4 regions of the Frankia sp. R43 genome follow, and region 4 is predicted to be linked to each of the others. Evidence: predicted binding sites of a transcription regulator. Region 4 holds the regulator's gene; each other region holds the start of a gene.
The links. Region 4 encodes LexA, which represses DNA repair genes until DNA is damaged. Its sites were predicted from a motif close to CGAACNNNNGTTCG; they were not measured.
Positions count from the first base shown of each region.

Region 1 (7,486 bases), on a different contig from region 4:
CCGGCTACCTCGTCTACCTGCGGGTCCGCAGCGGGCGGTGGGACTCCTACACCGACGCCATGCACGACGGCTGGCATCGTGCCGTCGACTGGCCCTGGAACGGCTGGTCGCGGACCTGGGGCTCGGCCTTCGACGGCGACGGGGCGTCGACGTTCGTCTGGTTCTGGCGCGGCGAGCTGCTCGCGGTCGTCATCGGTGTGCTGCTCACCGGTGCCCTGATCTGGGGCAGGCGGTGGGGGGAGGCGACGTTCGTCGGGCTCATGACGGTGATCATGAGCTTCACGAACTACTACGCGTCCGGGATCCGTGGCATTCTCGTCGCCTTCCCGCTGTATCTGCTGCTCGCGCGGGCCGGTGCACGCTGGCCATGGGTGCGGGGCGCCTACGTCTGGGTGTGCGGACCGCTCATGGTGATCTTCGTCGTGGCCTTCACCCAGGGCTACTGGGTGGACTGACGCCGTGCTGTGGCGTGCCTCGTCGTGCCGTGGCGTCGTCCGGCCGGGGTGCGGGTGTGGGTGCGACACGGCCAAGCTGATCGGATGCGTGCCCGGCCGGCCGGACATACGCGAGGATGTGAGCCGTGACGGGCGACGACCGACAGGGTGGCAGCGCGGGGCCGACCGTGGCGCCCGCGCGCGCGAACGTGCCGCAGCGGCTGGTGGTACCGGCGGCCGCCGCCGGCGTGCTGGCCCTGCTCTTCCTGATCCTGGCGATCGTGGCGGCCGACCCGTCCCGGCACGCCCGCGGGCTGCTGGTCGTCATCGACCTGGTCGGGGTCGTCGGGGTCGGTGTCGCGTGGGTCCGGGTCAGCCGGCTGCTGAGCCTCGCCGACCACACCGGGCGGGTCGAGTAATCTCGACCAGACATACCGTGTGCCGACGGTGCGCGCGCCTGTAGACGGCGCTCCGCTCACCGGCGCCTGGTTTCCTCCTGCCACGGGTGATTCCGTGGCCGTTAGAGTCCACAGGAGGTGGGTTCAACCTTGCCACGCCACTATGAACTGATGGTGATCCTCGACCCCGAGCTCGAGGAGCGCACCGTCGCTCCCTCGCTCGACCAGTACCTCAACGTCGTCCGCCAGGGCGGCGGGGTCGTCGAGAAGGTCGACGTCTGGGGCCGCCGCAGGCTCTCCTACGAGATCGCGAAGAGCTACGAGGGCATCTACGCGGTCATCGACCTGCACACCGAGCCGGCCATCGTCGCCGAGCTGGACCGCCAGCTCGTGCTGAACGAGTCGGTCATCCGCACCAAGGTGATCCGGCTGCCCGAGCCGAAGGCTCCGCGGGCCCCCCGCCGGGCAGCGGCGTGACGCGAGCCGCCCGTTCGGCGCGTAGCGCGCCGGCACGGGCCGTCCAGCGAGGGGAGTGTGATCATGGCCGGTGAGACGGTGATCACGGTCGTCGGCAACCTGACCGGCGATCCCGAACTGCGTTTCACGCCGAACGGCGCCGCGGTCGCGAGCTTCACGGTCGCGGCGACCCCGCGCACACTCGATCGCAACACGAACGAGTGGAAGGACGGCGAGGCGCTCTTCCTGCGTTGCTCGATCTGGCGCCAGGCGGCCGAGAATGTCGCCGAATCCCTCACCAAGGGTTCGCGCGTGATTGTTCAGGGCCGTCTCAAGCAGCGCTCCTTCGAGACCCGCGAGGGCGAGAAGCGCACCGTCATCGAGCTTGACGTTGACGAGATCGGCCCGTCGCTGCGCTACGCCACCACGAAGGTCACCAAGGCTTCCCGCGGTGGCGGGGGCGGTGGCTTCGGCGGCCAGGGCGGCGGTTTCGGTGGTGGCCAGGGTGGTCCTGGCGGTCCAGGTGGTCAGGGCGGCGGCGGCTACGGCGGCGGCCAGGGCGGCCCCGGCGGCGGCTACGGCGGTGGTCAGGGCGGTGGTGGCGGCGGCGGTTACGCCGGCGGCGGCCCCGCAGACGACCCGTGGTCACAGCCAGCTGGCGGCTATTCCGACGAGCCCCCGTTCTAAGGCGGTCGAATGTCTTCAACGCGCGATCGGAACTCGCGTAACCAAAGAGGTAGGAGCACATCCATGGCCAAGGCGGCCGTGCGCAAGCCCAAGAAGAAGGTTTGCGTCTTCTGTAAGGACAAGGTTCACTACATCGATTACAAGGACACCTCGCTGCTCCGCAAGTTCATCTCGGACCGCGGGAAGATCCGCGCCCGTCGGGTGACCGGTAACTGCAGCCAGCACCAGCGTGACGTGGCGACCGCGGTGAAGAACAGCCGCGAGATGGCGCTGCTTCCGTACACCTCGACGGCTCGCTGAGGGGGATGAGATGAAGCTCGTCCTCACCCAGGAGGTCCCCGGCCTCGGTAGCCCGGGGGACATCGTCGACGTGGCTGACGGCTACGGCCGCAACTACCTGGTGCCGCGCAAGTACGCGATCCTCGCGACCCGCGGCGCCGAGCGTCAGGTCGCGCAGATCAAGCGGGCGCGGGACGCGCGCGCTGTGCGTGACCTCGACCACGCCAAGGAGATCGCCGGCCAGCTGGCCGGTCTGTCCGTGCGGCTGACCGGCCGCGCGGGCAAGGAGGGCCGGCTGTTCGGCTCGGTGACCGCGGCTGACGTCGTCGCCGCCGTCACCAACGCCGGGGGCCCGGAGCTGGACCGTCGCCGCGTCGAGCTGAGCACGCCGATCAAGGCGCTTGGCTCGCACTCCGTCTCGGTCCACCTGCACCCGGAGATCACCGCGAAGCTGACCGTCCAGGTCGTCTCCGCCTGACTTCGCCACCGGTGTCGCGGCTGCCCCCTCGCCGGGGGCGCCGCGGCACCGGTGACGGTCCACCCGCGGCGCCGCGCCTTGTCGTCGGCGCCGCGTTTCTTTGCCGCTGCCACGCGTAGATCACTGTGGATCGGTGTCCGGTCGGCGTGTGCGCCCAGGAAGCGGAAGCGGCAGCGGGACACTTGAGGCGAACGGGATCGGCGTCCACTGGGGCGTTCGGTCCGTCTGGTGGTGTGGTGGCGTGGTGGCGGGGCCAGCTGCGGAGGGTGAGATCGGACGTTAGGGCGATATAGCCCGAATGGGCCAGCCTGCGCAGTAGCCCGAAAGTCGGCTGAACTATTTTCCGTCCACAGGTTGGATCGGGCCGCTGGCCGTTGCGCGCTGCGGGTTCGCGTCAGGATCGCAGGGCCCTGTCCACAACCGGTCGGGGCACTATCCCGAGGTGGTCCCCAGATCTTCCGCAGTTACCAACAGGTTGTCCACAGGGTGCTGTGGACAACTTTTTGGAGCCTCCCTGTGTCTGCGCCTACTGTCGGACCCTCCACACTGGCTAGCTATCCCCTGGATCGGGATAGTCCGTACGGGCGGGGGGTTAATGATCTTGAGGTGGTCGGGCGGACGGGCGAGTTGACAGGTCCCGCAGGCCAATCGAACATAGGTTCGATTTCGGTGGCTGGGGCGGGCCTGCGTCGGATGGGCCCGCCGTTGACGGGCCGGGTTCGGGTGGGCCCAGGGCGGGGGGGTAGGGCGTGAGCGTCACCGATATCAATCGCGGGTCCGGAGCGCCGGTCGAGTTCGACCGGACCCCGCCGCACGATCTTCCGGCCGAGCAGAGCGTGCTCGGCGGGATGCTGCTCTCGAAGGACGCGATCGCCGACGTCGTCGAGGTGCTCACCGCGAACGACTTCTACCGGCCGGCACACGCGACCGTGTTCGAGACGATCGGTGATCTCTACGGGCGGGGTGAGCCGGCCGACGTCATCAGCGTCGCCGCCGAGCTCGGCCGGCAGAACCTGCTGGAGCGGGTCGGTGGGCCCGCCTACATGCACACGCTGATCTCCAGCGTCCCGACCGCGGCGAACGCCGGCTACTACGCCCGGATCGTCGCGGAGAAGGCCGTCCTGCGCCGGCTGGCCGAAGCCGGTACCCGCATCGTCCAGCTCGCCTTCGGCCCCGCACCCGACGTGAGCGAGGTCGTCGACCGGGCCCAGGCCGCCGTGTACGAGGTGACGGAGCGGCGGTCCAGTGATGACTACACCCCCCTCGGGGAGCTGCTCAACCCGGCGCTGGAGGAGATCGAGGCCATCCAGGGCCATGACGGGGCGCTCACCGGCGTCCCGACCGGCTTCACCGACCTCGACGAGCTCACCAACGGCCTGCACGGCGGCCAGCTCTGGATCGTCGCGGCCCGGCCCGCGGTCGGAAAGTCCACCCTTGGCCTGGACTTCGCCCGGGCCGCGTCCATCAAGAACGGGATGACCTCGGTCATCTTCTCGCTGGAGATGAGCCGTATGGAGATCACCATGCGGCTGCTCTCCGCGGAGGCTCGGGTGTCGCTGCAGAACATCCGCACCGGTCGGCTCACGGACGACGACTGGGGCCGGCTCGCCCGGCGGATGGGCGAGGTCGCGGAGGCGCCGCTGTACATCGATGACAGCCCGAACCTGACGATGATGGAGATCCGGGCCAAGGCCCGGCGCCTCAAGCAGCGCAACGACCTGCGCCTGGTCATCCTCGACTACCTGCAGCTCATGTCGTCGCCGAAGAAGGTGGAGAGCCGCCAGCAGGAGGTCAGCGAGATCTCGCGGTCACTGAAGCTGCTGGCGAAGGAGCTGGAGGTTCCGGTCGTGGCGATCTCGCAGCTCAACCGTGCCTCCGAGCAGCGGGCCGACAAGCGCCCGCAGGTGTCCGACCTGCGTGAGTCCGGAAGCCTCGAGCAGGACGCCGACGCGGTCATCCTGCTGTACCGCGAGGACGCGGTGGAGAAGGAGTCCGCCCGCGCCGGCGAGGCCGACCTCATCATCGCCAAGCACCGTAACGGCCCCACCGGCACGGTCACGGTCGCGTTCCAGGGCCACTACTCGCGCTTCGTCGACATGGCCAACTGATCGTCGGTCGCGTCACAACCACATCGCAGCGTCGGACCACGGGCAAACGTGCCACTGGTCGTGGCAGCCGGCCTGAAGTCCCCGGTCCTCGGTGACAGACTGGACGCCATGAGCGTTTCCGGTGTTCCCCCGCGCGACTCCGGGGTGGTCGAGGTCGCGAGGTTCGAAGTCAGGCCTGGCAGCGAGGACGACTTCGCGGCGGCCTATCGGCTTGTCCGCCATGAGCTGGTCAGCACCCCTGGATGTCGGTCCGTCCGGATGACGCGGGGTGTCGAGTCGCCGTCCCGGTTCGTGCTGCTCGTCGACTGGGACAGCCTGGAGGCACACACCGAGACGTTCCGCGGCTCCGACCGGTTCACCCGGTGGCGGGCGGCGCTGTCGCCGTTCTTCGCCGGCGACCCGTCGGTGGAGCACGTCGTGGCGATCGCGGACCGCCCGGAGCCGGCCGCGCCGGGCTCGTCGGCCTAGCGCGCCCCGGGCCAGCCTGAACCGATGGCCACGTTCTTCGAGTACCTCGTCTTCGCTCCGCTCACCGCCGTCTTCTTCGGTTTCCTTCTGTGGCTTTTCGTCGCGATCGTGCTGCGCAGGGTGGTCGAGCGGGTGAGGTTCCGCCCGATCGTCTTCTTCGTGACCGGCTACGCCTTCATCGGCGTGCTGAGCGTCTACCAGCTGATCGGGTACGAGGACCATGACGTCGCTCCGCTGCTGGGCACCGTCGCCTCGTTGGTCCTCGTGGTGCTGATCAACCGGTGGTGGCGAGGCCGGCAAGGGTCGAGGACGGTCGCGCGCTTCAACCGGGCGACGGGGCCACAGCCGGGTTCGCGGCTGCTCGGAGGCCCGGTCGGGTACGGCACCGCCCAGCCGGGGGGTGCGCCCGGCGTTCCCGGAGCACCGGGAGCGCCCGGAACGCCGGGTGCGCCGGGAGTGCCGGGAGTGCCCGGAGCACCGGGGGCGGCTGGCCCGTATGGGCCGTACGGTCCGCCGGGGTACCCGCACTACCCGGGGAGCGGTCCGGGCGTCCCGGGGTATCAGGGGTATCCACCCCACTACCCGGGGTACCCGGGGAACGCGGGTCAGGTCGCCCATCCGGGCTACCCCGGAGCCGCGACGCCAGCCGGTGAGCCGTTCGTCCCGCCGCACGGCCGGCCTGATGAGCCGGGCTGGACGCCTGCCCCTCAGCCGCCGCCGGGCGCCGGCCGTCGGGCCGGGTACCCGTTCGCGGCACCGCCGCCGGAAGGAAGCACCGGTCTGCCCGGGACTCCCCCACCCGGTTCCGCGGAACCGGCCCGCGGTTCCGCGGAACCGGCGCCCGGGGACGCCGCCCATGGGAATCCGTCAACGCCAGGCCCGTTCCCCGCAGCCGACGCGCCGGCGCCGGAGACGCCGGGGCCGGATCCCGACCGGCCGGATCCGAACACGCAAGCGGATATCGATCCGACCTGGCTGGAGTTCCTGGCCACCGAATCCGGCGGTTCCGGTCTCGGCCCCGACTCCGGCTCAGGGTCCGGTCCTGGCCGGCCCAGCGGGCCCGACAGGCCACCGGGGCCGGGCGGGCCTGACCGGCCTGGCCGCACCGGTCGGCGAGGCACGTCCGGGCCGCCCTCGGCGCCGAACGGACCGACGGGTCCGTCGGGCATCGATGACACCGACGGGACCGACGACCCGGGTTTCGGCCCGGGCCGAGGCTGGACGCCCTGACCGGCACCGTCGCCGTCCCGACGGCGTCCCGACGACGTCCCGACGGATGCAGGGCGTAGCCTGAGCGGTGGCGAGCCTCCGGACCGGGGCGCGCCTGGAGTGTCTGCGGTCGGCTCGGGAACCTCGGTGTCGGCCCCGCTGTGCGGGCGACGCGGACGATGTGGATCGGCGCCCACCCGCCCGAGCCCAGGTCTGGCGTCCCGAGCACACCGTCCGTTCGTGCCCCGAAATTCCAGCCCAGAGGTCGAGATGCCCGCTCTGCGTTCCCGCACCACCACCCACGGCCGCAACATGGCCGGTGCCCGCGCTCTCTGGCGGGCCACCGGCATGACGGATGACGACTTCGGCAAGCCGATCATCGCGATCGCGAACAGCTTCACCCAGTTCGTCCCAGGCCACGTCCACCTGCGCGATCTGGGGACGATCGTCGCGGATGCCGTGGTCGGCTCGGGCGGTGTGGCCAAGGAGTTCAACACGATCGCCGTGGACGACGGGATCGCGATGGGCCACGGCGGCATGCTGTACTCCCTGCCGTCCCGGGAGATCATCGCGGACAGCGTCGAGTACATGGTCAACGCGCACTGCGCCGACGCGCTGGTCTGCATCTCCAACTGTGACAAAATCACCCCGGGCATGCTGCTGGCCGCGCTGCGGCTGAACATCCCCACCGTGTTCGTGTCCGGCGGGGCGATGGAGTCGGGGCAGGCCGTCATCACCGGCGGGGTGGCCCGCTCCCGGCTGGACCTGATCGACGCGATGATCGCCGCGGTGAACCCGGCGGTGAGTGACGAGCAGCTCGACACCATCGAGCGTTCCGCCTGCCCGACCTGCGGCTCCTGTTCCGGGATGTTCACCGCGAACTCGATGAACTGCCTGACCGAGGCGCTGGGCCTGGCGCTGCCGGGCAACGGGTCGGCGCTGGCGACCTCCGCGGCGCGCCGCGGCCTG
Region 1 covers NZ_LFCW01000006.1:263,272-270,757, reverse strand. Annotated here, with positions in the region: gene ACG83_RS25665 (hypothetical protein) at 1-455, shown strand, start outside; gene ACG83_RS25660 (hypothetical protein) at 581-853, shown strand; gene rpsF (30S ribosomal protein S6) at 983-1,309, shown strand; gene ACG83_RS25650 (single-stranded DNA-binding protein) at 1,373-1,975, shown strand; gene rpsR (30S ribosomal protein S18) at 2,039-2,275, shown strand; gene rplI (50S ribosomal protein L9) at 2,286-2,732, shown strand; gene dnaB (replicative DNA helicase) at 3,482-4,840, shown strand; gene ACG83_RS25630 (antibiotic biosynthesis monooxygenase) at 4,949-5,308, shown strand; gene ACG83_RS45505 (hypothetical protein) at 5,333-6,538, shown strand; gene ilvD (dihydroxy-acid dehydratase) at 6,788-7,486, shown strand, end outside.
Region 1: a site for LexA is predicted at 3,382-3,395, ahead of dnaB (replicative DNA helicase). Genes of this name have one in related genera too.

Region 2 (7,486 bases), on a different contig from region 4:
GCAACGTCGTCCGGGCCGGGGCGCGCACCCCCGTGACCGCCGGCGCCGCCATCTCCCTCCCCTCCGCTCCCACCGCCTCCTCCGCCCCCACCGCACGAAAGGTCAGCGTGTGATGAGCGTCGACAGCGCCACCGCCGAGCAGACTCCGCCCGCCGCGGTGCCGGCCCATCGCCCCGTGGACGCCGTCACCGTCGGGCTGCCCTCGCTCGGGCTGTACAGCCACGCCGTGCGCGCGCCCCGGGACCACCAGCTCGTCTGCGTGAGCGGGCAGCTCAGCGTCACCCCGGACGGCGTCTCGGTCGGCGTGGGCGACTTCGACACCCAGATGCGCACCGTCCTGGGCAACCTGCGGTCCGTGCTGGCCAGTGCCGGCGCGGCCCCGACGGACCTGCTCAAGATGACGACCTACCTGGTGAGTGCCGACCTGATCGACGACTTCTACCGGGTGCGCGAGACCGTCTTCGCGGACTGGTTCCCCGACGGGGTCTTCCCGGGGAACACCCTGCTCGTGGTGTCCCGCCTGGTTCGGCCCGAGTTCCTCATCGAGATCGAGGCGCTCGCCGTCGCTCCGGACTCCCCCGGGCCGGCCACGACCGGGCCGGCCGCCCCGGCCCAGGCGAGCATCGATGCCTGAGCCGGTCGTCACCGAGTTTCCCAGCGGCGCCCGGGTGGTCTCCGGAGGCCTGGAGGCCGACAACTCCGCCGCCGCGGCCGGCGGCTCCGGGGGCCTGGCCAGGGGCAGCGCCCTGTCGGAGGGCGGCATGTGGCTGGGGATCAGTGAGCTGCCCGCCGGCCATGCCTCGACGCTGCACCATCACGACGGCCAGACCACCATCGTCTACCTGGTCCGCGGCGAGATGACCTTCCTGGTCGAGCGCGGGGACGGCGGGACGGACGAGTTCACCGCGCGGGCCGGCGAGATCACCGCGATTCCGGGTGGTCTGCGTCATCGCGAGGAGAACCGCGGAACGGGTCCGTGCCTGTGCGTGGTGGTGCGCAACGCCGACCAGCCGCGGGTGGTGAACCTCGAGTAGCCCTCGTGCGGGCGTCCTGTCACCGCGTCACGACCCGTCCAGCCGGATCGGACTTTCTTCACGACCAGGCAACGATCCGGAAACTCTGCACCCGGATCATATATGAAACATCGTGAAGGAGGTCTCGTGTCGCGGACGCCCGCAGTCACCGCGAGCCCCACGGCGCGGGGGGCATCCCCCTCCGCGCCGGTTCTCCCGCCCGCGGGAACCCCGCCGCCCACCGGGCCGTCATCCACCAAAAGCCCGCCGCCCGCCGGCAGTCCGGGCGCCGAGGCCGGTACGGGAGCTGTAGCCGGTATGGGCGCTGTGGCCGCCACGGCGGGACCCCGCGGCCACCTCCGGGCAACGCTCATCACGGTGGGCTACCGGACAATACTCGCCGTCGCTCCGATCATCGTCCTCGCCGCCCTGTGGGAGCTGCTCAAGGCTCTCACCAGCACCGAGGACGCCCGGCTCCCCCACACCTGGCAGGTCCTGAGCTACTTCGCCTCGGAGGGCAGCACCGGCGAGGGCGAGCTGCGGCTGCTGCTCACCAACCTCGGCACGACCATCCAGGAGGCGTTCGTCGGGCTGGCGATCGGCATCGTCGCCGGCGGCGGGCTCGGCATCCTGACCGCCAGGTACGCGACGTTCGGGCGCAGCATCCGCCCGCTGCTCGTCCTGACGCAGACCCTGCCCGTGGTCGCGATCGCGCCCGCTCTGATCATCTGGCTCGGGCATTCCTGGGTGTCGAAGGCGGTGCTCGCCGCGCTGTGCTCGTTCTTCCCGATCGCCGTGAGCGTCGCGCGCGGCATCGAGGACATCCCCGCGGAGGCCCGCCGGGTCTTCGCCAGCTTCGGTGCCGGCCGCTGGCAGGTCTTCCGCAGCCTGGAGCTGCCCAGCGCGCTCACCCAGGCCAACGCCGCCGTGCACACCGCCGCCGCGCTCGCGGTGGTCGGCGCCGTCGTCGCCGAGCTGCCCGCCGGGTCCACCGAGGGCATGGCCGTCCTGGTGCTCTCCTCGGCGCAGTTCTACAACTTCGAGCCCGCCGCCCTGTGGTGCGCCGCGATCACCACCGCGATCGGCGGCCTCGTCACGGTCTACCTCGCCCAGGCGATCTTCACCCGCCTGGCGAAGCTCGCCCTGCGGACATCCAGCCTGCCGACCGGAGACCACTGATGCCGAGGACCACCACCGCCGCACCGGCCGCACCCGCGCCGGCACCGGCACCCGCCGCCCCGGCCACACCCGCGCCCACATCCGGCGCCCCCACAGGCACAGCCGGTGACGAGCGCGGCGCCATCGAGCTGCGCGGAATCTGGAAGTGGTTCGGCGATCCGTCGGCACCCGTGCTGCGGGACGTCTCGTTCCGGGTCCCGGCCGGCTCGTTCGTCTCGGTGATCGGTGCGTCCGGCTGCGGGAAGTCGACGATGCTGCGGATGATGGGCGACCTCGCCCGGCCCAGCCGCGGTGAGGTCCGCACCGGCGGACATCCGGTCTCGCAGGCCCGGCAGGCCCACGAGATCGGCTTCGTGTTCCAGGCCGCGAACCTGTGTGCCTGGCGGTCGGTGCGGCGCAACGTCGAGCTGCCGCTCGAGGCGATGAAGGTCGGGCGGGCCGAGCGCCGTGAGCGGGCACTGGCCGAGCTCGACCGCGTCGGCCTGGCGGCGGCGGTGAACCAGTACCCGGCCGAGCTCTCCGGCGGCATGGCGCAGCGCGTCGCGATCGCCCGCTCGCTCGTCACCGAGCCACCGATCGTGCTGATGGACGAGCCGTTCGGCGCCCTCGACGAGATCACCCGCGACCGGCTCAACCTCGACCTGCACGAACTGTGGCGGCGCACCGCGAAGACGATCGTGTTCGTCACCCACAGCATCCCCGAGGCCGTCCTGCTCTCCACCCAGGTCGTGGTGATGGGTCGCCGCCCGGGACGGATCGACCGCACGATCGACATCACGCTGCCCGACGAGCGCACCGCCGAGACCTCCCGGACGCCGGAGTTCTTCGAGGCCGTCACCGAGGTCCGCGACGCACTGTTCGACGTGATGGGGCGTGACCTTTGAGCACCACGACCAGCACCCACCCCACCGGTGCCACGCAGACCGGCACCACGCCGACCGACACCGCACCGACCGGCACCGACGGCACGGTCGCCGGAACGGGCGAGACCCCGCTCCCGGCTCGCACCGGTCGCGGGCGGTCAGCGGGCCGGCTGGTCCTGAGCGCGGCGGTCACCGTCGCGGTTCCGGCGGCTGTGATCGCGCTGCTGCTCGTGCTGTGGGAGCTCGCGATCGAGGCGTTCGACGTCAGGCCGTTCGTGCTGGCCAGGCCGTCCGCGATCTGGGACGCCTTCGCCGAGAAGCCGGACGTCTACCTCGAGTACGGCTTCCACACGCTGCGCGAGGCCGTGCAGGGGCTGGCCTTCGGAATTGCCGTCGGTGTCGCCGTCGCGGTGGCGACGTTCCGGTCGAAGCTGCTCTCCGAGCTGGCGCGGGCCTACAGCGCGGCCCTGCTCGCCCTGCCGGTCGTCGCCGTGATCCCACTGTCGAACGTCTTCTTCGGGCTGCAGCCGGCGTCGCGGGTGTTCGTCGTCGCCGTGGGCACCACACCGATCATGCTCACGTACACGCTGACCGGGCTGAAGGCGACCGACGCCGGGCTCGCGGAGATGTTCCGCGCCTGCGCGATGCCGCGCTGGCGGTCGGTGCTCTCGCTGTTCCTGCCCTCCGCGCTGCCGTACTTCATCAGCGGCGTCCGGGTCGCGCTGCCCAGCGCGTTCTCCGTCGCCATCATCGGCGAGTACTTCGGCGGCGAGCGCAACACGCTCGGCACCTACATCAAGACGGCCGCGGTGCAGTCCAAGGTCGCCGACCTGTGGGGCGCGGCGATGACCGCCTTCCTCTTCGCCGTCGCGCTGTTCGCCCTGGTCGCGCTCGCCGACCGGCTGCTGCTGCGCTGGCACCCGTCCCGGGCCCGCCGCGGCTGACCCACCACGCCGGGCAACGCGCCCACGACGCCGGGCAGCGCGGGCCGCGAGCGGTCAGCCCGCGGCCTGTCGGCCGCGGAACCGGTCCACCACCTCGCGGTCCAGGCCGTAGCTGAGCAGCCCGGCCGCCGCCTCGAGCGACAGCCAGCGCAGCTCGTCCACCTCCTCGTTGGGGACGAACGTGCCGCCGGTCGCCCGCAGCGCCCAGTAGCGCACGATCTTGGGACTCCTGGTGCCGTGCCGCTCGACCTCGTACGTCACGTCGCCGAGGGACTCACCGACCTCCACATCGAGCCCGGTCTCCTCCGCGACCTCGCGGACGGCGGCCGCGAGCCAGGTCTCCCCGTCGTCCAGCTTCCCCTTCGGCAGCGACCAGTCCTCGTGCCGCGGCCGGTGGACGACCACGATCTCCACCCCGCCGGGCACGGCGCGCCACACCACTCCCCCGGCGGCGCGCACCAGAGGTCCGTCCGGTTCCGGCTCGTTGCCCATCATCGCTCCTTCGTCCGGCCGGTCCCGGCCCCCGCGGATACTTTCATGTGCGCGCTCGGGAGCATTCCGCGCCGTCCACCGGGACCGCGATCGAACATGTGTTTGGTATCGTCGGGAGGGTGAGGGCAGCCCCGTTCCAGGCGTCGCTGCTCGACGTGCTGCCCGACGGGCAGGCCGATGCCGTCGTGGAGCCGCTGCGCGAGGGCCTGCGCCGCCACGAGCTGGCCGCCGGCGCCTGGGTCGACCTGCGCCGTCGCTGGGTCACCGGCGCCGACTCGCTGTTCGAGCGCCTGTGCGCCCAGGTTCCCTGGCGCGCCGAACGCCGCCCGATGTACGACCGGACGGTCGACATCCCCCGGCTGCTGTCCTTCTACGAGGAGGGTCAGCCTCTGCCCGACCCGGCGCTCATGGCTGCCAGGCGTGCGCTCGACCTGCACTACGCCCCGGAGCTGGGTGAGCCGTTCGCGACACTAGGCCTGGCTCTCTACCGGGATGGCCGCGACAGCGTCGCGTGGCACGGCGACCGGATCGGCCGTGGTTCCAGCCACGACACGATGGTGGCGATCCTCGTTCTCGGCGCTCCCCGCGCCCTGTTGCTACGGCCGCGCCCCGGTGGGCCTGCGGCCACGAGCACAGCCACGGCCACGGCCACGAGCACGAGCACGACGATCCGGCTCACACTCGGGCACGGCGATCTGCTGGTCATGGGCGGCAGCTGCCAGCGCACCTGGGATCACGCCGTGCCGAAGACCACCCGCCCCATCGGCCCCCGGCTGAGCGCCCAGTTCCGTCCCCGCAACGTGCGCTGACAGTGACGGAGCACCGCTGGCCCAGAGGCCCTCGCCGCGCCACATAGTGCGCGCTTGCCAGGCGCACCGGCTCAGCTGGCGACGAGGGCGAGGGCCAGCAGCCCGCACACCACCGCGGCCAGGGTCAGAAGCGGAAGAGCCCGTCCCGGGTGCACCCAGCGGCCAGTGGGGTCGACCATGCCCTGGTGGTAGCGCCGTGAGGCGGTCAGCCACGCCGTCACGCCGCCGGCGGTCGCCGCCGCCGCGGCTGCCCAGCCCAGTGGGCCGCCGCCGTAGTCGTGGGGGTTGTGCATCAACAGTGCGGCCAGTCCGAGGAAGGCCAGCCCGGTCCGCCGCCAGGCCAGGTAGGTCCGTTCCGGCTGGGTCTCCCCCGCGAGCAGATCCGGTGCCGTCGGGATGTCGCCACGTGACGGCTCCGCGGAGCCGCGCTTCGAACTGCCCGCAGGCCCCACGTCACCCGGGTTGGTGCTCACTGGGGGCCTTTGCCGGCCACCAGCACGAAGATCAGCGCGACCAGGCTCAGCGCTGCCACGCCGGCCGCGAGCACGCGCGGCAGCCCCGAGACGGGCAGCGACCTCCGTTCGCGCATCGCCCTCTCGACGAGTGCCCACCGGCGGTAGCTGGTCGCGGCGACGGCGATGCTGAGCAGGATGAGCGGTACGCCCAGCACGTGCCGGGCGCCGGAGAAGCTGAAGTCGGGCACGACCTGCACCACGGCCACGCCGCCGGCGAGCAGGGCGAGCGAGGTCCGCAGCCAGGCTAGGAACGTACGCTCGTTCGCGAGGCTGAAACGCACGTCCGGATCCTGCCCGACCTGGCCGATGTCCGCCGGGCGGCGCCACCAGGCGCGCACCGCCGACATCCAGCGCTTTCCCGGGCGGCGGGCGTCCGCATCGTCGTCGTCGCTGCCCACGGGCCCACCGTACTGTCCGCAAGGTGAGGGACCCGGCCGGTCACCCACCCGTCCGGGCCGGTCCCGCGCCGGTGGCCACCTCCCCGGGGATGTGCGCCGACATGCCGACCGACATCCCGAAGGAGTCGGCGTCCCCAGCGGAGTCGGCGGGCTCGGTCGGCTCGGCGGGCCCGGTCGGCTCGGCGGGCCCGGTCGGCTCGGCGGGCTCGGTGCCGCGGTACCGCAGGAAGGACGGCATCGCCGCGAGCAGCACGGCGAGGCCGACCAGGCAGGCCACGCCACCGGCGACGACGCTGAACTGGGCCGAGGTGAACCCGGCGACCAGGCCGGACTCCAGGTCACCGAGGCTGGGCCCGGCGGTGACCGTCACCATGAACAGGCCCGCCATCCGGCCACGCACGGCGTCCGGGGCGGCGACCCGCAGGATCGTCGTGCGCAACACGGCGGAGACCGTGTCAGCGCCACCCGCGACCGCGAGCAGCAGCAGGGCCAGCGGCAGCGTCCCGACCAGGCCGGACAGGGCGATGGCCGCACCCCAGACGGCGATGGACACGGCCACCACCAGGCCCTGACGGCTCACCCGGGACAGCCAGCCGCCGGTCACCGCGACGATCGTGCCGCCGATGGCCATCGCCGCGTAGAGCAGGCCGGTGGTCCGCGGGCCGCCGTGGAACTGTTCGACGGCGAGCACCGCGAACAGCACCCGGGGCATTCCGAACAGCATGGCGTTGATGTCGACCAGGAAGGTCATCGCGAGCACGGGACGTCCCCGCAGGAAGCGCAGCCCGTCGACGACGCTGCGCAGCCCGGCGTGGGTGCCGCCGCCTTCGGGCCGCATCGGGGGCAGCAGCCAGGTCGCGGCGAAGATCGCGGCATAGGAGACGACGACCACCGCGTAGGACGTCCCGTAGCCCGCGCCGGCGACGAGTACGCCGGCGAGCAGTGGTCCGCCGGTCATCGCCACGGTCGTGGTCACGCCTTCGAGCGCGCCGACGGCGGGGAGCTGGTCGGCGGGCAGCAGCCGGGCCGCGAACGTCTGGCGGGCCGGCGCGTCGATCGCCGACAGCGCCGCCTGCAGGCCCATCAGCCCGAACAGGACCCCGACGGGTGCGTCCACGACGGCCTGCAGCGTGAGCAGCGCCGGGGTGAGCGCCATCCCCGCGGAGGTGAACAGGACGACGACCCGGCGGTCGAACGCGTCGGCCACGGCGCCGCCGACGATGCCGAAGACCAGCAGCGGGACGAACGTCGCCGCGCCGGTCAGTCCGACGGC
Region 2 covers NZ_LFCW01000004.1:148,700-156,185, forward strand. Annotated here, with positions in the region: gene ACG83_RS18055 (fumarylacetoacetate hydrolase family protein) at 1-113, shown strand, start outside; gene ACG83_RS18060 (RidA family protein) at 113-634, shown strand; gene ACG83_RS18065 (cupin domain-containing protein) at 627-1,034, shown strand; gene ACG83_RS18070 (ABC transporter permease) at 1,332-2,192, shown strand; gene ACG83_RS18075 (ABC transporter ATP-binding protein) at 2,192-3,076, shown strand; gene ACG83_RS18080 (ABC transporter permease) at 3,073-3,999, shown strand; gene ACG83_RS18085 (NUDIX hydrolase) at 4,054-4,491, opposite strand; gene ACG83_RS18090 (alpha-ketoglutarate-dependent dioxygenase AlkB) at 4,611-5,300, shown strand; gene ACG83_RS18095 (DUF202 domain-containing protein) at 5,372-5,773, opposite strand; gene ACG83_RS18100 (YidH family protein) at 5,770-6,213, opposite strand; gene ACG83_RS18105 (MFS transporter) at 6,254-7,486, opposite strand, start outside.
Region 2: a site for LexA is predicted at 4,583-4,596, ahead of ACG83_RS18090 (alpha-ketoglutarate-dependent dioxygenase AlkB). Genes of this name have one in related genera too.

Region 3 (7,486 bases), on a different contig from region 4:
TTCAAGGCACGCCTCGACCGCGCCCCGCACCTGGGCGGCCGCCACACCGTCGCCGCCGAAGTAGCGGGCGGCGCCTCGGGAACGGACCAGGCAGTCGCCGGGCCGCACCACCTCCGCTCCGGGCACCACGCCTTCGACAGTCGCCACGACCGGTTCGAAGGTCCGGGCGTCCCGGTCCGGATCGGCGGGCACGAGGATCAGGTCAGGGCAGCGCGCCTGTGCCTCCCGCCGCCGCAGCCCCGGGTGCACCCCGCGGGCCTGGGCCGCCGGACCGGCGCTGTGAACCTGGTTGGCGGCGAGGACAGCCACCGCCTCACCCGGCCGCCGGCCGGCCGCGACGGCGGGCCAGTCCGGGATGTGCACCGCGAGCATCCGAGTCGACACGGGCCTCATCCCGCCCCGGCGGCCATCGGCAGCACCGTCACCGTCTCCGCCAGTTCCGCGGGCATGCCCGGCAGGGCCGGCCCGACCAGATGCCCCGGCCCCGCCAACCACACCTGCCGGGGCCGGCTGGCCGCCCCCCGGCCCTCCACCCGGACCAGGGCGCTGTGGCCACGTAGATGCCCATGGCCCTGCCCCAACCCACTCCAGCGCCGGGCGACCACCGACAGCCGCAGGTCTGCCGCCTCCCAGTCGCCCGCGACCAGCAACAGGGCGCCCCGTTCCCGGGCTCGGGCCGCGAGCCTGCGGGCGTCAGAACCGTTCCCGCCCCGGGGTGGCCGCAGGACCACGATGTCCATTGCGTCGAGCAGGGCCGCGACGACCACCGGCCACCGCGGCCCGGGATCCGCCACCACGGCCAGCCGCTCCGGTACGACTCCCGCCTCGATGGCGGCCAGCATCCCCAGTGACCGGTGCCCCACCACCCCGCACCAGGCACCCGCCTGGGAGGGCTCGGCCAACAACGTCAACAACAACGAGGACGACCCGCTGACGCTGACCGTCGTGCCGCGCCGCAGACCGCCCGCGGGCAGCACCCGGGCCAACGCCGGCAGCACCGGGAGAAGCCGCTCACCGCCCGCGCCGGCCCGCGCCACACCGGCCCGCGCCGCCGCCGGGTGGGCCACGATCTGCTGAAGCGCACTCAGCGCCACGTCCACCCCTCGGAGGATTCGGCCTGCGTCAACGACGGCTGGGAGGGCACGCCCAGCGCCGCCTCGACGATCCCGAGGAAGATCTCCACCTGACGAACAAGATCATCGGCATCCCTGGCCGTCACGACGGCGAGCCCGGCCTCGGCCGCCGCGCGCCGGCCGGCGCCTTCGGCGAAGAACGCCGCCCACTCCTGGAGCTCCGGAGCCACCACCGCCAGCAGCTGCCAGGCACTCGCCGGACGGCCCCGATGCCCCGGACGGGGCTGGGCCCGGGCGGCGAGAACAGCGGCGGCGACCCGCAGCGCGGCCAGATGCGCCAGCGCGTAACGCTCGCCGGGCCGACGCGCGAAGGCCGCCTCGGCCAGCCCACGCCGCGCCGAGGCGAGAAGCTCGTCCCGGGAACGCCGCGGCAACCCCGCGGCGGGGAGCATGGTTCGACCAGCGGGCCGCCCGGGCACCTGCCCGGGCGCGGTCGGCGCGCCCCCGCGAGAAGCCACCGCGGCACCGGATGAGCCTGGCCGGTCGACACCACCAGGCCCGCTCACCGGTGCGCCACCACCCACCGGGCTCCGGCCGTCAGGTTCCCCGCCGCCCCGGCCACCGTCGTGCTCGCCACCAACCGCCGCGCACCCGTCGACGGTGTTCCTTCGAACCGCGCCCATGGGGATCACCTCTCAGGTACCGGCCTCTCGGACGTCAGCCCGCCCACCCATTCGGACGTCGAACACACGTTCGAATATAGTAGTGGCCCAACAGAACGTCAACCGCCGGCGCGGCACACCATCGGGCCAGGCGGCGGGGCGAGGCGACCGACAGATCGATGGAGGCGGTGAAGGCCTGCATGTTCGTCACCTTCGACCTCTGGCATGTCCCGAGGCGCCGGGCAGCTCAGGCGGCGGCCCGCATGGCCCTCGACCGTCCGCGGCTGCGGCAGGCGTCCGGGCTGACCTTCAGCAGGCTGCTGGGCACCGGCGGCGGCCGCCGTTTCACCCCTCTCGACGCCGACCCGTCCCGGTGGGCTCTGCTGGCCGTGTGGGACACACCCGCGGCGGCGCGGGCGTTCGAGCGTTCGAGCACGATCCGCGCCTGGGCGCGGCTGGCCGACGAGCGCTGGCGGGTCGACCTGCGTCCGCTGCACTCCCGAGGGCTGTGGTCAGGGCAGGCACCGTTCGGGCCACAGCCCGGCGCCGGCTCGGGTCGCCCACCGGTACACGACCGCCACGACGCACCGGTGGCCACGCCGGCAGGCGACGCACCGGCAGGCGACGCACCAGCAGGCGACACGCCGGCTCGTGACACGCCTGTGGTGGCCCTCACCCGGGCCCGGCTCGCGCCGCGGCGGGCCGTGCTCTTCTGGCGCGCCGTACCGCCGGTGGCGGCGGAGCTCCGCGACGCCGACGGGCTGCTGTTCACCGCCGGTATCGGCGAGGCCCCGATCGGCTACCAGGGCACCTTCAGCGTGTGGCGGGACAGCGCCGCCCTGCGCGCCTTCGCCTACCAGGGGCGGGCCCACGCGGCGGTCGTCCAACGAACTCCCCGGGAACGCTGGTACGCGGAGGAGCTGTTCGCCCGTTTCGCCGTGCTCGGCTCACACGGGACGGTCCGGGGCACGGACCCCTGCGCGGGCCGCCTCGGGGCGACGGCACGACTGCCGACGGCACATGTGACCGATGACGCGACGGAGCGCCGCGGGGAGCACACAGACGAGCATGGGGCGGATGCTCCGCGCACACCCGACGCCGCTGATGGCGGGTCGTAATAGCACTGTTCGCCAGACCGGTCCCCGCCAACGGGCAACGAGCGTCCGCGGCGCGTTATCGTCGGATGGCCCGGTGCGACAGGAGGCGAGGCTCGTGACCGACGTCCGGATCGTGCGGTGGTCACCGGCTCGGATGCGGGCTCGGCTTGACGACGTCATCGGCGTCTACAAGGCGGCTTTTCTCGACGAGCACGAGGACGACCCGGTGCGGGCCGCGCGGGACCGCGCGACCCACGCCCGACGCCACTTCGACCGCGGTGACCTGCGCGCCGTCGTCGCGCTCACGCCGGACGACCAGGTCGTCGGCATGACCTACGGGCTGCCCGGCAAGGTCGGCCAGTGGTGGCACGACGTGGTCGCCGCAGCACTCCCGCCCGACGACGCCGTCCGTTGGCTCGCGGACTGCATGGAGGTGGTCGAGCTTCACGTGCTGCCCGGCTACCAGGGCCGCCGGATCGGCCGTGACCTGCTGCAGGAGCTGCTGCGCGACGTCCCGCAGCGCACGGCGGCACTGTCCGCGCTCGAACTGCCCGGCAGTCGCGCCCGCCGCCTGTACGCCAGCGAGGGCTTCGTGCCGTTGCTGTCGCACTTCCGCTTTCCCGGCAGCTACACCGAGTACGCCGTGCTCGGTAAGGATCTGTCCGGGCCGGCCGTGCGTACCTCGTCCGCGCAGACCACAACCGGGCAACCGGCCCAGGTGCCTTGAGCCGGTCGGCACCAACCGGCTCCGACCCGCACCGTCCCGGCCCACAGCACACCCGCCCACAGCACACCGGCCCCAGGCTTCGTCGTGGGGTGGTGTGGCGTTCCGGCGTCTCCCGCCCAGCCTGGCCGGGCGGGAGCACCGTGCTGCCCTGGCTGGCGGCAGCGGCGACCATCGGGCTCCAGATCTGCTATCCCCTGACGTCAGGGGATCAACGCGCAACCGTCACCGTGCTCTCCGTGTTGGCTTTCTGCACCGCGTCGGTAGGCGCCGCCGCAGCCGCGCAGGGCCTCGGCCGGGCGGTGGCAGCGGCGTCCGTGGCGAGCGCGACCGGCCTGATCGCCGAGTCGGTCGGGGTCCACACCGGCTGGCCGTTCGGGGACTACACCTACGGCGGAGCGCTCGGCCCGAAGCTGGTCGGAGTCCCGGTCGTGGTCCCGCTCGCGTGGACGATGATGGGCTTGCCGGCACTGGCCCTCGGCCACCGTTGCGCCGCCCGCCTGCGTGCCGGAGCAGGCGCCGGCACGCGATGGGCCGTGACGGCGCTGGTCGGCGGCGCCACCCTCACCGCCTGGGACTTCTTCCTCGACCCTCAGATGGTGGCCGAAGGCTACTGGTCGTGGTCGTCCGGCGGTCCCGCGATCAACGGCATCCCGGTGAGCAACGCCGCCGGATGGTTGCTGGTGGGAACCGTCCTCACCGGCGCACTCGCCGCGCTGCCCGACCGCGCGACCGCCAGCCGCTCCACATCTGGTCCCACGGCCGCCAGCCACACAGCCGCCGGCCCCGCAGGTTCCAACAGCACAGGCTCCAACAGCACAGGCTCCGACCGGTTGCCGATGACGCTGCTGGGCTGGACCTACCTCTCCTCGGTGCTGGCCAACCTGGCCTTCTTCGGGCGTCCCGGGGTCGCCCTGGTCGGCGGGGTGGCGATGGGCGTCCTCCTCGGGCTCGGCGTGCTGCCAGGCCGCCGTGGCGCCGCCCGTGGCGGGAACCTGGCACGCTCCGATGCGTGAGCACAGGCCGGACCAGGAGACGACAGGCAGACCACCACATCACGCCTTCCCCGCCGCGGGCGGTGGCCCGGGCCGTGGCACGTTCCGGCGCCGTCGGCGCGCTGGTCGTCGCAGCCCACACGGCGGTGAACGCGTGGCTGCTGCGCGGCCCGGCGGGCAGTGTCCCCGTCCGGGAGCGCGTCAGCGTGGTGCTGCCGGTGCGGGACGAGGCCGACCGGGTGCACACCTGCCTGACAGCCCTGCTGGCCTCCCGGGACGTCGCCGACCTCGAGGTGCTCGTCTACGACGACCAGTCGTCCGACGGGACGGACACGATCGTGCGCAAGCTGGCCGCCGAGGACCCACGCCTGCGGGTCCTGACCGGGCCCGAACCGGGACCAGGCTGGCTGGGAAAGCCGCACGCCTGCGCCCGGGCCGCCCGCGAGGCCACCGGCACGGTGATCGTCTTCGTCGACGCGGACGTCACGGTGGCACCGCACGGGGTGGCCCGCGCCGTCGGCCTCCTGCGCGGCGCCGGGCTCGACCTCGTCTCGCCCTACCCCCGCCAGGTCGCCGTCTCGGTGCCCGAACGGCTCGTCCAGCCGCTTCTGCAGTGGTCGTGGCTGGCGTTGCTGCCACTGCGCGCCGCGGAACGCTCCGCGCGGCCGTCGCTGACCGCGGCCAACGGCCAGTTCCTGTGCGTGGACGCGGCGGCCTACGCCCGGGCCGGCGGGCATGCGGCCGTGCGTGGCGCGGTCCTCGACGACCTGGCACTGCTGCGCGCGGTCAAGCGCTCCGGCGGGCGGGGGGTGGTGGCCGACGGCACCGATCTCGCGACCACCTGGATGTACGACGGATGGGCGCCGCTGCGCGACGGCTACGCCAAATCGCTGTGGGCGGCGGGCGGGAGCCCCGCCGCCAGTCTGGGGCAGCTGGCCGGCCTGGGCTGGCTGTTCGTCGTGCCGGCCGTGGCCGCCCTGCGCGGCTCCCGGCTCGGTCTGGCCGGCTATCTGGCCGGGGTGGCGGGCCGGGTCGTCGCGGCCCGGCGCACCGGCAGCCGCAGCTGGCCGGACGCACTGGCCCACCCGGTATCCGTGGGTCTGCTGGGCCAGCTCACCGCGCTGTCGTGGTGGCGGCGCTGGCGGGGCACCGCCCACTGGAAGGGACGCCTCCTGGCCGGGCCGACGCCCGCTGGCCGGGCCCTCGACCGGCCTCACCAGGCCTTGACGGGCCTTGACCGGCGGCGGCCTGACCGCAAGGGACAGAGCGACCAGAACAGACGGGACGGGGCCCGCGCATAGGGTCGACCACGTGGCAACGGTGGTCGTGGTCGGAGCGGGTGTCGGCGGGCTCGCCGCAGCCGCCCGGCTGGCCGCCGCCGGCCACCGGGTCACCGTGTGCGAGGCCGCCGACCAGATCGGCGGCAAGCTCGGCTGGTACGAACGCGACGGCTACGGATTCGACACCGGCCCCTCCCTGCTGACCATGCCCGCGGTCTTCGAGGACCTGTTCGCCGCCACCGGCGGCCCGCTCGGCGACGTCCTCACCCTGCGCCGTCTGGACCCGATCGCCTCCTACCGTTTCGCCGACGGCACCGTGCTGGACGCACCCGCCGACGAAGCCGCGTTCCTCGCCGCTCTGGACGCGCGTCTCGCCCCCGGCGCCGGCGACGAATGGCGCCGCCTGGACGATCGGGCCCGGCGGGTCTGGGAGGTGTCGGAGCAGCCGTTCCTGCGCAGCCCGGTGTCCCTGCGGGCGCTGGCCTGGATGGCCGTGCGCCGGCCGGGCGCGCTGGCGACAGTCGCGCCCGCGTCCACGTTGCGCGGGCTCGGTCGCCGTCACCTCACCGACCCACGGCTGCGCATGATGCTGGAGCGCTACGCGACCTACACCGGATCGGATCCGCGGCGAGCTCCCGCGGCCCTGGTCACGGTGCCGCACGTCGAGCGCCGCTTCGGCGGCTGGTACATCCCGGGTGGGCTGCGTCTGCTCGGGCACGCGATCGCCGCGCGGGCGACCGAGCGTGGGGCGGTGATCCGCACCGGAACCCCGGTCGCGCGGATCTCGCTGACCCCCGGCGGGCGGGTGGACGGCGTCCGGCTCACCGACGGTGTCGTGCTGCCGGCCGACGTCGTCGTCTCCGATGTCGACGCGACGCGTCTCTACGACGGTGCGCCTCCGTCCGCGGAACATCCGGGGCGGCGGGGCACCCGACCGCTCGTCGAGCATCCGGCCAGCCGCCGACGGGTGCGCCGGCTCGCGCCCTCGCTGTCGGGCTTCGTCCTGCTGTTGGCGCTGCGGGGCCGGACGCCCGGGCTGGCCCATCACAACGTGCTGTTCCCCGCCGACTACGACGCCGAGTTCGACGCCGTCTTCGGTGGCAGGCTGCCGTGGGACCCCACCATCTACATAGCGTCACCGGACGACCCCGCCGTCGCCCCGCCCGGTGACGAGGCCTGGTTCGTGCTGGTCAACGCCAGCCCACACAGGGCCTCGGGTGGCTCGGGCAGCCCGGGCGGTGACGCGGAGGTGCGTGCTGGCCTGGACTGGGACCGACCTGGCCTCGTCGACGCCTACGCCCGCCGGATCCTCGACGTTCTCGCCGCCCGCGGCCTCGATGTCCGCGCGCGGGTGCGCTGGTACCAGACGATCTCCCCGGCCGATCTGGCCCGCCGGACGGGTGCTCCGGGCGGCTCGATCTACGGTGTCTCCTCCAACGGACCCCGGTCGGCCTTCCTGCGGCCTCGCAACCAGTCCCCGGTTCCGGGACTGTTCCTGGTCGGTGGCTCCGCCCACCCCGGCGGGGGCCTGCCACTCGTCGCCCTCTCCGCGAAAATCGTCACCGATCTGGTCGGACCGGCCTGACGCACCCCGCCGGCAGGCCTCATCCGCCGGTCTCACCTGGCGCGGGTGCGCTCGGCCCCGCCACGTCCGG
Region 3 covers NZ_LFCW01000002.1:509,261-516,746, reverse strand. Annotated here, with positions in the region: gene ACG83_RS09680 (DNA polymerase Y family protein) at 1-393, opposite strand, end outside; gene ACG83_RS09675 (hypothetical protein) at 390-1,094, opposite strand; gene ACG83_RS09670 (SAV_6107 family HEPN domain-containing protein) at 1,085-1,756, opposite strand; gene ACG83_RS09665 (hypothetical protein) at 1,915-2,853, shown strand; gene ACG83_RS09660 (GNAT family N-acetyltransferase) at 2,948-3,559, shown strand; gene ACG83_RS09655 (carotenoid biosynthesis protein) at 3,700-4,572, shown strand; gene ACG83_RS09650 (glycosyltransferase family 2 protein) at 4,647-5,852, shown strand; gene ACG83_RS09645 (NAD(P)/FAD-dependent oxidoreductase) at 5,863-7,416, shown strand; gene ACG83_RS09640 (CDP-alcohol phosphatidyltransferase family protein) at 7,436-7,486, opposite strand, start outside.
Region 3: a site for LexA is predicted at 1,816-1,829, ahead of ACG83_RS09670 (SAV_6107 family HEPN domain-containing protein). Genes of this name have one in related genera too.

Region 4 (7,486 bases):
GGTCTACTCCGGCAGCTCGGCCGGCTTCGGCAGCTCAGCCAGCTCCGGCAACGCTGCGAACAGGGCGGGCCCGGGGAGCGGTCATGCGGGCGCGGCGGGTCGTGCGGGCCGGCGGACGCCCGCGGGCCCGCCGCCCGCGGCACCGCCACGCGACCCGGCGAGGGCGTGCCAGGACTCGCAGAACGGACGTCCTGGCAGTTCCGGACGTGGCGACCGCTCTCGGGCGGCCACGGCCGGATGAGGCGCCCGGCGCCGTACGATCGCCGCGTGCGGTACGTCAAGGGACACGGGACAGGCAACGACTTCGTCATCCTTCCGGATGCTGACGGTGATCTCGACCTGTCGGCACAGCTGGTGCGCGCGATCTGCCACCGCGGAACAGGGGTCGGTGCCGACGGGGTGCTGCGGGTGGTCCTCGTCGCCGCGGAGCCCGCGGCGGCGGCCTACCTTGGCGCCGCCCGCTGGTTCATGGACTACCGCAACGCCGACGGCTCCATCGCCGAGATGTGCGGCAACGGAGTCCGGGTCTTCGCGCGGTATCTGGTGGACGCCGGCTACGAGATGCCCGGCAGCCTCGTGATCGCCACCCGGGCGGGCCTGCGCTCCGTCGAGGTGCCGCCGGCCGGTGACGTGAGCGTGGACATGGGGCCGCCGGCTTTCGCCGCGGGCACCGTGCCGGTCACCGTGGTCGGCCGCGAGTTCGCCGCGGTGGGTGTTTCGATGGGCAACCCGCACGCGGTCTGCTTCGCCGACGACCTGGGGCCGTCCGAGCTGGCGCGCCTGGACCTGGGTGCTCCCGTCTTCCCGGCCGAGGCCTTCCCCGACGGTGTGAACGTCGAGGTCGTCGTGCCGAGTGTGGATGGCGTCGCGATGCGGGTCTTCGAACGCGGCGTCGGCGAGACGGCCTCCTGCGGCACCGGCGCCTGCGCGGTGGCGGTCGCGTGGGCGGCGCGGGTGGGCGGTACGCCGCCGTCCGAGGTGCTGGTCGATCTTCCCGGCGGGCGCCTGACCGTTGACTGGCGGGAGACGACCGTCATTCTGCGCGGTCCCGCCGTTCTTGTGTCTGACGGTGTCCTTCGTCCCGAATGGATCCGCCAGGCCGCCGAGGTCGCCTCCGGTACTGCCGCTGCGGGTGCGCAGGCACTGGTTCCCGCCGGGACCGGCCGGAGCTGACCGACAGGGCCGTTCCTACCGGGCGCCGGGCCGATAAACGGCTCGCGATCGCGGCAGCGGCGTGTCACCCTGGGGCTGCGGAGGTTCCGCTGCGCCGGGGCACCGAGCCCGGGTACAGCGGCACCGGCCCGCTCCCGAACGGGGCGGGCGGAATTCGACGGTCACCGTGCCGCGTTGAGAACGGATGGTATGAGTCTTCCCGCTGACGCCGCCATGGCGTCCACCCGGTACCCGAACCCGAACCTGAGCCCGAGCTTCGACGGCGACGACGGGGGCGTGGTCCTCCTCGGTGACGGCGAGGGGTTCTCCTTCTTCGACGAACAGGGCGACGGGTTCGACCTGGAGGAGCGTGGCGCGCTGCGCCGCATCCCGGGTCTCACCACCGAGCTCGAGGACGTCACCGAGGTCGAGTACCGCCAGCTCCGACTGGAGCGGGTGGTGCTGATCGGGGTGTGGACCTCCGGGACCCTCCTGGAGGCCGAGGCGTCGATGACGGAGCTCGCGGCCCTGGCCACCACCGCGGGCTCGATGGTGCTGGACGCGCTCGTGCAGCGCCGCGACCGGCCGGACACGGCGACCTTCGTCGGCTCCGGCAAGGCCCGAGAGCTCGCGGACGTCGTCGCGTCGACCGGTGCGGACACGGTGATCTGCGACGGCGAGCTGACCCCTGGGCAGCTGCGCCAGCTCGAAGAGGTCGTCAAGGTCAAGGTGATCGACCGGACGGCGCTCATTCTGGACATCTTCGCCCAGCATGCGACGTCCCGGGAGGGCAAGGCCCAGGTGGAGCTGGCCCAGCTCCAGTACATGCTCCCGCGGCTGCGTGGCTGGGGTGAGTCGATGTCCCGGGCCGCCGCGAGCAGTGGTGGCCGGGCGCCCATCGGTACCCGCGGCCCTGGTGAGACGAAGATCGAGACCGATCGGCGGCGGCTGCGCACACGGATGGCCAAGCTGCGGCGCGAGCTGGCCGCGATGGCCACCGTCCGGGAGACGAAGCGCTCCTCGCGGCGGCGGGGTGCCGTGCCGGCGGTCGCGATCGCCGGGTACACCAACGCCGGGAAGTCCTCGCTGCTCAACCGTCTGACCGGAGCCGGTGTGCTCGTCGAGGACGCCCTGTTCGCGACCCTCGACCCGACCGTGCGGCGAGCGACCCTGCCCGACGGGCGGGTGTTCACCCTGGCCGACACCGTCGGTTTCGTCCGGCATCTGCCGCACCAGATCGTCGAGGCGTTCCGGTCGACGTTGGAGGAGGTCGTGGACGCGGATCTCGTCCTGCACGTCGTCGACGGTTCGGCGCCGGACCCGATGGGGCAGATCACGGCGGTCCGTGAGGTGCTCGCCGAGATCGACGCGGCCGGGGTTCCCGAGCTCGTGGTCGTCAACAAGGTCGACGCGGTCGATCCGACGACGTTGGCAGTGCTGCGCAAGGCGGTTCCGGACGCCATCTTCGTCTCGGCTCGGTCCGGAACGGGCCTGGCGGAGCTGATCGACGCCCTCTCGGAGCGGATACCGCACCCGGAGATCGAGATGTCGCTGCTGGTGCCCTACACCCGTGGTGATCTCGTCTCCCGGATCCACCGCGACGGCGAGGTGCTGAGCGTCGAGCACACCGGCGCGGGCACGGCGGTGGCGGCCCGGGTGCCGGTGAGCCTTGCCGCCGAGCTGGAGCCCTTCAGGGTCGCTGGAGCCCTTCGGAGCTGACCGCTTCGAAACTGACCGCTTCGGAGCTGACCCCGCTTCGGAGCTGACCGAGCCGGCGGGAAGCCGAGCCAGGGGCCGCCGCCTGGCTCGGCATGGCGGCTGGCTCGATGGCCGGCTCTTCCCCAGGGGGTCAGCGCCCCCTGGGGTCGCGTTCGGGTCAGACCCGGCGCATCACGGCGACGATCCGGCCGAGGATGGTCGCGTCTTCGGCCGGGATGTCGGAGAACGCGGGGTTCTCCGGCGCCAGCCACACCCGGCCGTCGCGCTGGCGGAAGCGCTTGACCGTCGCCTCGCCGTCGATCATGGCCGCGACGATCTCGCCGTTGTCGGCGACCGGCTGCTGGCGGACGACGACGTAGTCACCGTCGCAGATCGCGGCATTGATCATCGACTGCCCGACCACCTTGAGCAGGAACAGCGTGCCCTCACCGACGATCTCCCGCGGGAGCGGGTAGACGTCCTCGACGGCCTGCTCCGCGAGGATCGGCCCGCCGGCCGCGATTCGCCCGATGAGGGGCACGTAGGTCGGGGTGCCGCCCTCGGCCGCGACGGCACCACCCACCTCCGCCGGCGTGGCGCCGGCGGAGCGCAGCCGGGCGCCCGCCTTCTGGCCGCCGATCGGCAGTACTTCCATGGCCCGCGGCCGGTTCGGGTCGCGCCGCAGGAAGCCCTTCTCCTGGAGCACCTTGAGTTGGTGCGCGACGCTGCTGGTGCTGGTCAGGCCGACAGCCTCGCCGATCTCGCGGACGCTCGGCGGATAGCCGCGCTGCTCCACCGCGGCGCGGATGACCTCGAGAATCCCCTTCTGTCGTTGCGTGAGGCCTGAGGCGTCCGCGGGGCTGTCGGGAAGATCCCGGACATTGCCGCGGGCGTCGCCTCGGCGGGTACCCCGTGCCTGGCTGGTCATCGCCTACCGCTCTCCCTGTCGATGCATCCGGCGGCGGGGCTTCGCCCGCTACCGGCTTCTCCGCGACCGGGGGCTCGGCGGTTCCGCAGCCGGCGGGCCACCCGGTCGATCTACCACTTTGTCCTATTAGTAGCTTCTGACCGGTTCGGGTGGATTTTCCGTGCTCGCTTCTTCTCGCACGATCGTCCACAACTGATCGTCCTTGACGGTAGTCGGCCGGTCGCCGAATCTCAAACGTCTGTTCGAGCGTGTCGGGGGAAGTGTGCGTGGCGACCGTGTAAGAATCGCTCAGGTGTTCGAGCGAGCGGATGCTCGCGCCTGGGAGGTTGACATGGCCGACCCCGATCTGGCCGACCCCGATCCGGCCAACGCTGATCCGGCCGACCCTGATCTTTCCCGCGCCGGTCTGGCTGATGCCGACGTGACCGACGTTGCCATTGTCGATATCGCCATTGTCGATGTTGCTGCGGCCGATCGTGACCTTCGGCCGGCCGCTGGCGACGTTGGCCTGGCTGCCGGCGATGTTGACATCGCGGATGGCGACAGGGCGCTCGGCGGGGGAGCCGGTCCCAAGTGTCGGGTGTTCCGCGTCGGCGCGGCGCGGCGGTCCGCGGCCGTCGGAGGAGGTGCGCCGGCGGCGGGCGGCCGTGGTGGTCGCGCGCGTCCGCGTCCTCGTGCTCGCCGTGGTGCGGCGGTCAGCGGGGTCGTGGTGCGCGGCCAGGCGGTGCGGGGCAGGGCCGTGCGTGGCGGTGATCGGCGGCCGGCGCATCGCTCGGCCCCTTCTCGTTGTCTCGGCAGTGGTCCTTCGCCTGCGGCGGGCCCGTGCGGCGCACAGTCGTCCTCGGCGGCGGTCGAGTGCGTCGAGGCCCAGGTCATCGAGATGCCCGGGCTGGAATGGCGTGCCCGCGCCGTCGGGTACGCGTTGCCGCCGCCCGGCGACCAGAGGCTACGGACGAGAGCACGGCGCCGGTGGCCGAGTCTGCGGCGCAGCTCGTCCCCGAGCTCGCGAGCCCTGTCCCCGGGCGCGCAACGGCCCCGCCCGGGCTCGCGACGCCGCCCGCGGCAACAGCCGCCGCTGAGGCTGACCCGGCGGGGCAGGCTCGTGTTCGCGGCGCTCGCGTGCCTGTCCGGCGCGCTGGTGCTCTCGCTGGCGTTGGTCACCGCGTCGCAGGCGTTCACGGCCACCCCGGTGGACTGTCAGGCCCACGTGGTGCGCCAGGGCGAGACGCTCTGGGAGGTGGCACGCGGGATCGACCCCGAGGCCGACACCCGTGCGGTTGTTCGTCGGCTCATGTCCCTGAACGATCTGCCCACCGCGGATCTCGTTCCCGGCCAGCCGCTCTGCCTGCCCTGACGGTGGCCCGCCCGACGGCCGGCCGCCGGGCGGGACCGGCTGCCGATCAAGTGGTGGCGGCCCCGCGGCAGCGACACGCCGGAGGAGGAGGGGCGGTGTCGGACCTGTCGGGTGCGTGCGCTACGGTGAACACAACATCTTGTAGTTACAGCACCGTAAGTCATCCACAGGTTGTGCATCGATATCCACAGGTTGTCAGTTGGCCACCCCCGGAGGGTGGTCGGCCGGTGGCATGTGGGCACCTGCTGGGGCGTGCTCCGCGTGTGGCAGCCAGGCCGCCCGGAGCGGAGAGGAGTGTGCCGTGCGCTGTCCCTTCTGCCGCCATTCCGACAGCCGTGTCGTTGACAGCAGGGAGGCCGAGGAAGGCGCCGCGATCCGGCGGCGCAGAGCCTGCTCGGAGTGTGGGCGCCGGTTCACGACGATGGAGGAAGCTTCGTTGCGGGTGCGCAAGCGTAGCGGTGCCACCGAGCCGTTCAGCCGCGCCAAGGTGATCGTGGGCGTGCGCAAGGCCTGCCAGGGGCGCCCGGTCCGGTCGGACGATCTCGCCCTGCTGGCCGAGCGGGTCGAGGAGACGGTGCGTTCCTCCGGCTCCGCGGAGGTGGCTGCCGAGGACGTCGGCCGGGCGATACTCGGCCCGCTCCGGGAGCTGGACGAGGTCGCCTACCTTCGGTTCGCCTCGGTCTATCTGGCCTTCGAGTCGCTCGCCGACTTCGAGGTGGCGATCGCGGCGCTTCGTGCCGACGCGGGGCAGAGCTCCGAAGCCGGTGGCACCCCGCTGGCGGAGTCGTCCCGGGCCGCCGGCCCGGAGCTGGGCGCCGCCGGGCTCACCCGCGGGCCGCACCTCGCCGCCGCGCCGGGCCTGCGCGCGGCCGCCGGCCCCTGAGCCGCCGCCGGCCCCTGAGCCAGGGCCGGGTGCGGCCTCGGCCAGGCCAGGCCGGGTGTGGGGCGGCCCAGGAAATCGGGGCATCCCCGGCACCGGGCGTATCACTGACAACCGCACCGGCAACCGCACCGCTCTTAACCACCGCGGACTGACCACCGCGACTGACCACAGCATCGTGATCGCGCCCTGACCGCCGCGCCACGTCGCTCCACCACCGCCACGAACCACCGCATTCGGCGGTCGCCTGCGCCACCACAGCCGTCACCGCATCGCGCACCGACGGCGTGGTCGCCTGCGCTGCCACAGATCCCAAAGCACGTCGGACCGATCAGCAACGAGGCTGATCCGGTCATTTCGGCGTGCCATCCAACGGCGGGGCCACCTGCCCGGCGAGCGCCGAGCCCGCTGTGGACCGGGCTCATCGGGCAGGTAACCCCGGCCGCCATTGTTGAACCTGTCGAAAGCGAACACGAGGAGTGCCATGACCGAGACCCGCGGCAAGGGCAGCAGATCGGCCGCGAAGGTGGCTGGCCTGAAGATCCGGCGGGTTCGAACCACGCCCGGCGTCCACCCCTACGACGAGGTGGAGTGGGAGACCCGGGACGTCGTCATGACGAACTGGCGTGACGGTTCAGTCAACTTCGAGCAGCGCGGGGTGGAGTTCCCGGCCGCCTGGTCGGTGAACGCCTCCAACATCGTTGCCAGCAAGTACTTCCGCGGCGCGCTCGGCTCGGCCGAGCGCGAGTCGTCGCTGCGCCAGCTCATCGACCGGGTCGTGCACCGCTACACAGTGGCCGGCCGCGAGAACGGCTACTTCGCCTCCGAGGACGACGCCGAGGCCTTCGAGCACGAGCTCACCTGGATGCTGCTGCACCAGGTGTTCAGCTTCAACTCCCCGGTCTGGTTCAACGTCGGGACCTCGGCGCCCCAACAGGTCTCGGCCTGCTTCATCCTCGCCGTCGACGACACCATGGAGTCGATTCTCAACTGGTACCGGGAGGAGGGGCTGATCTTCAAGGGCGGGTCCGGTGCCGGCCTGAACCTCTCCCGGATCCGGTCGTCGAAGGAACTGCTCTCCTCCGGCGGAACGGCGTCCGGCCCGGTCAGCTTCATGCGTGGCGCCGACGCCTCGGCAGGCACCATCAAGTCGGGCGGCGCGACCCGCCGTGCCGCGAAGATGGTCGTGCTCGACGTCGACCACCCCGACATCGTCGAGTTCGTGGAGACGAAGGCACGGGAGGAAGACAAGATCCGTGCCCTGCGTGACGCCGGGTTCGACATGGATCTCGGCGGCCGTGACATCGCCTCGGTGCAGTACCAGAACGCCAACAACTCGGTCCGGGTGAACGACGAGTTCATGCGGGCCGTCGTCGACGGGACGTCCTTCGACCTGCGTGCCCGGCTGGACAACCGGGTGATCGAGTCGGTGGACGCCAAGGGGCTGTTCACCACGATCGCCCAGGCGGCCTGG
Region 4 covers NZ_LFCW01000001.1:1,374,323-1,381,808, reverse strand. Annotated here, with positions in the region: gene ACG83_RS05185 (EAL domain-containing protein) at 1-241, shown strand, start outside; gene dapF (diaminopimelate epimerase) at 238-1,173, shown strand; gene hflX (GTPase HflX) at 1,363-2,871, shown strand; gene lexA (transcriptional repressor LexA) at 3,029-3,778, opposite strand; gene ACG83_RS05165 (LysM peptidoglycan-binding domain-containing protein) at 4,881-5,132, shown strand; gene nrdR (transcriptional regulator NrdR) at 5,434-6,015, shown strand; gene ACG83_RS05155 (vitamin B12-dependent ribonucleotide reductase) at 6,497-7,486, shown strand, end outside.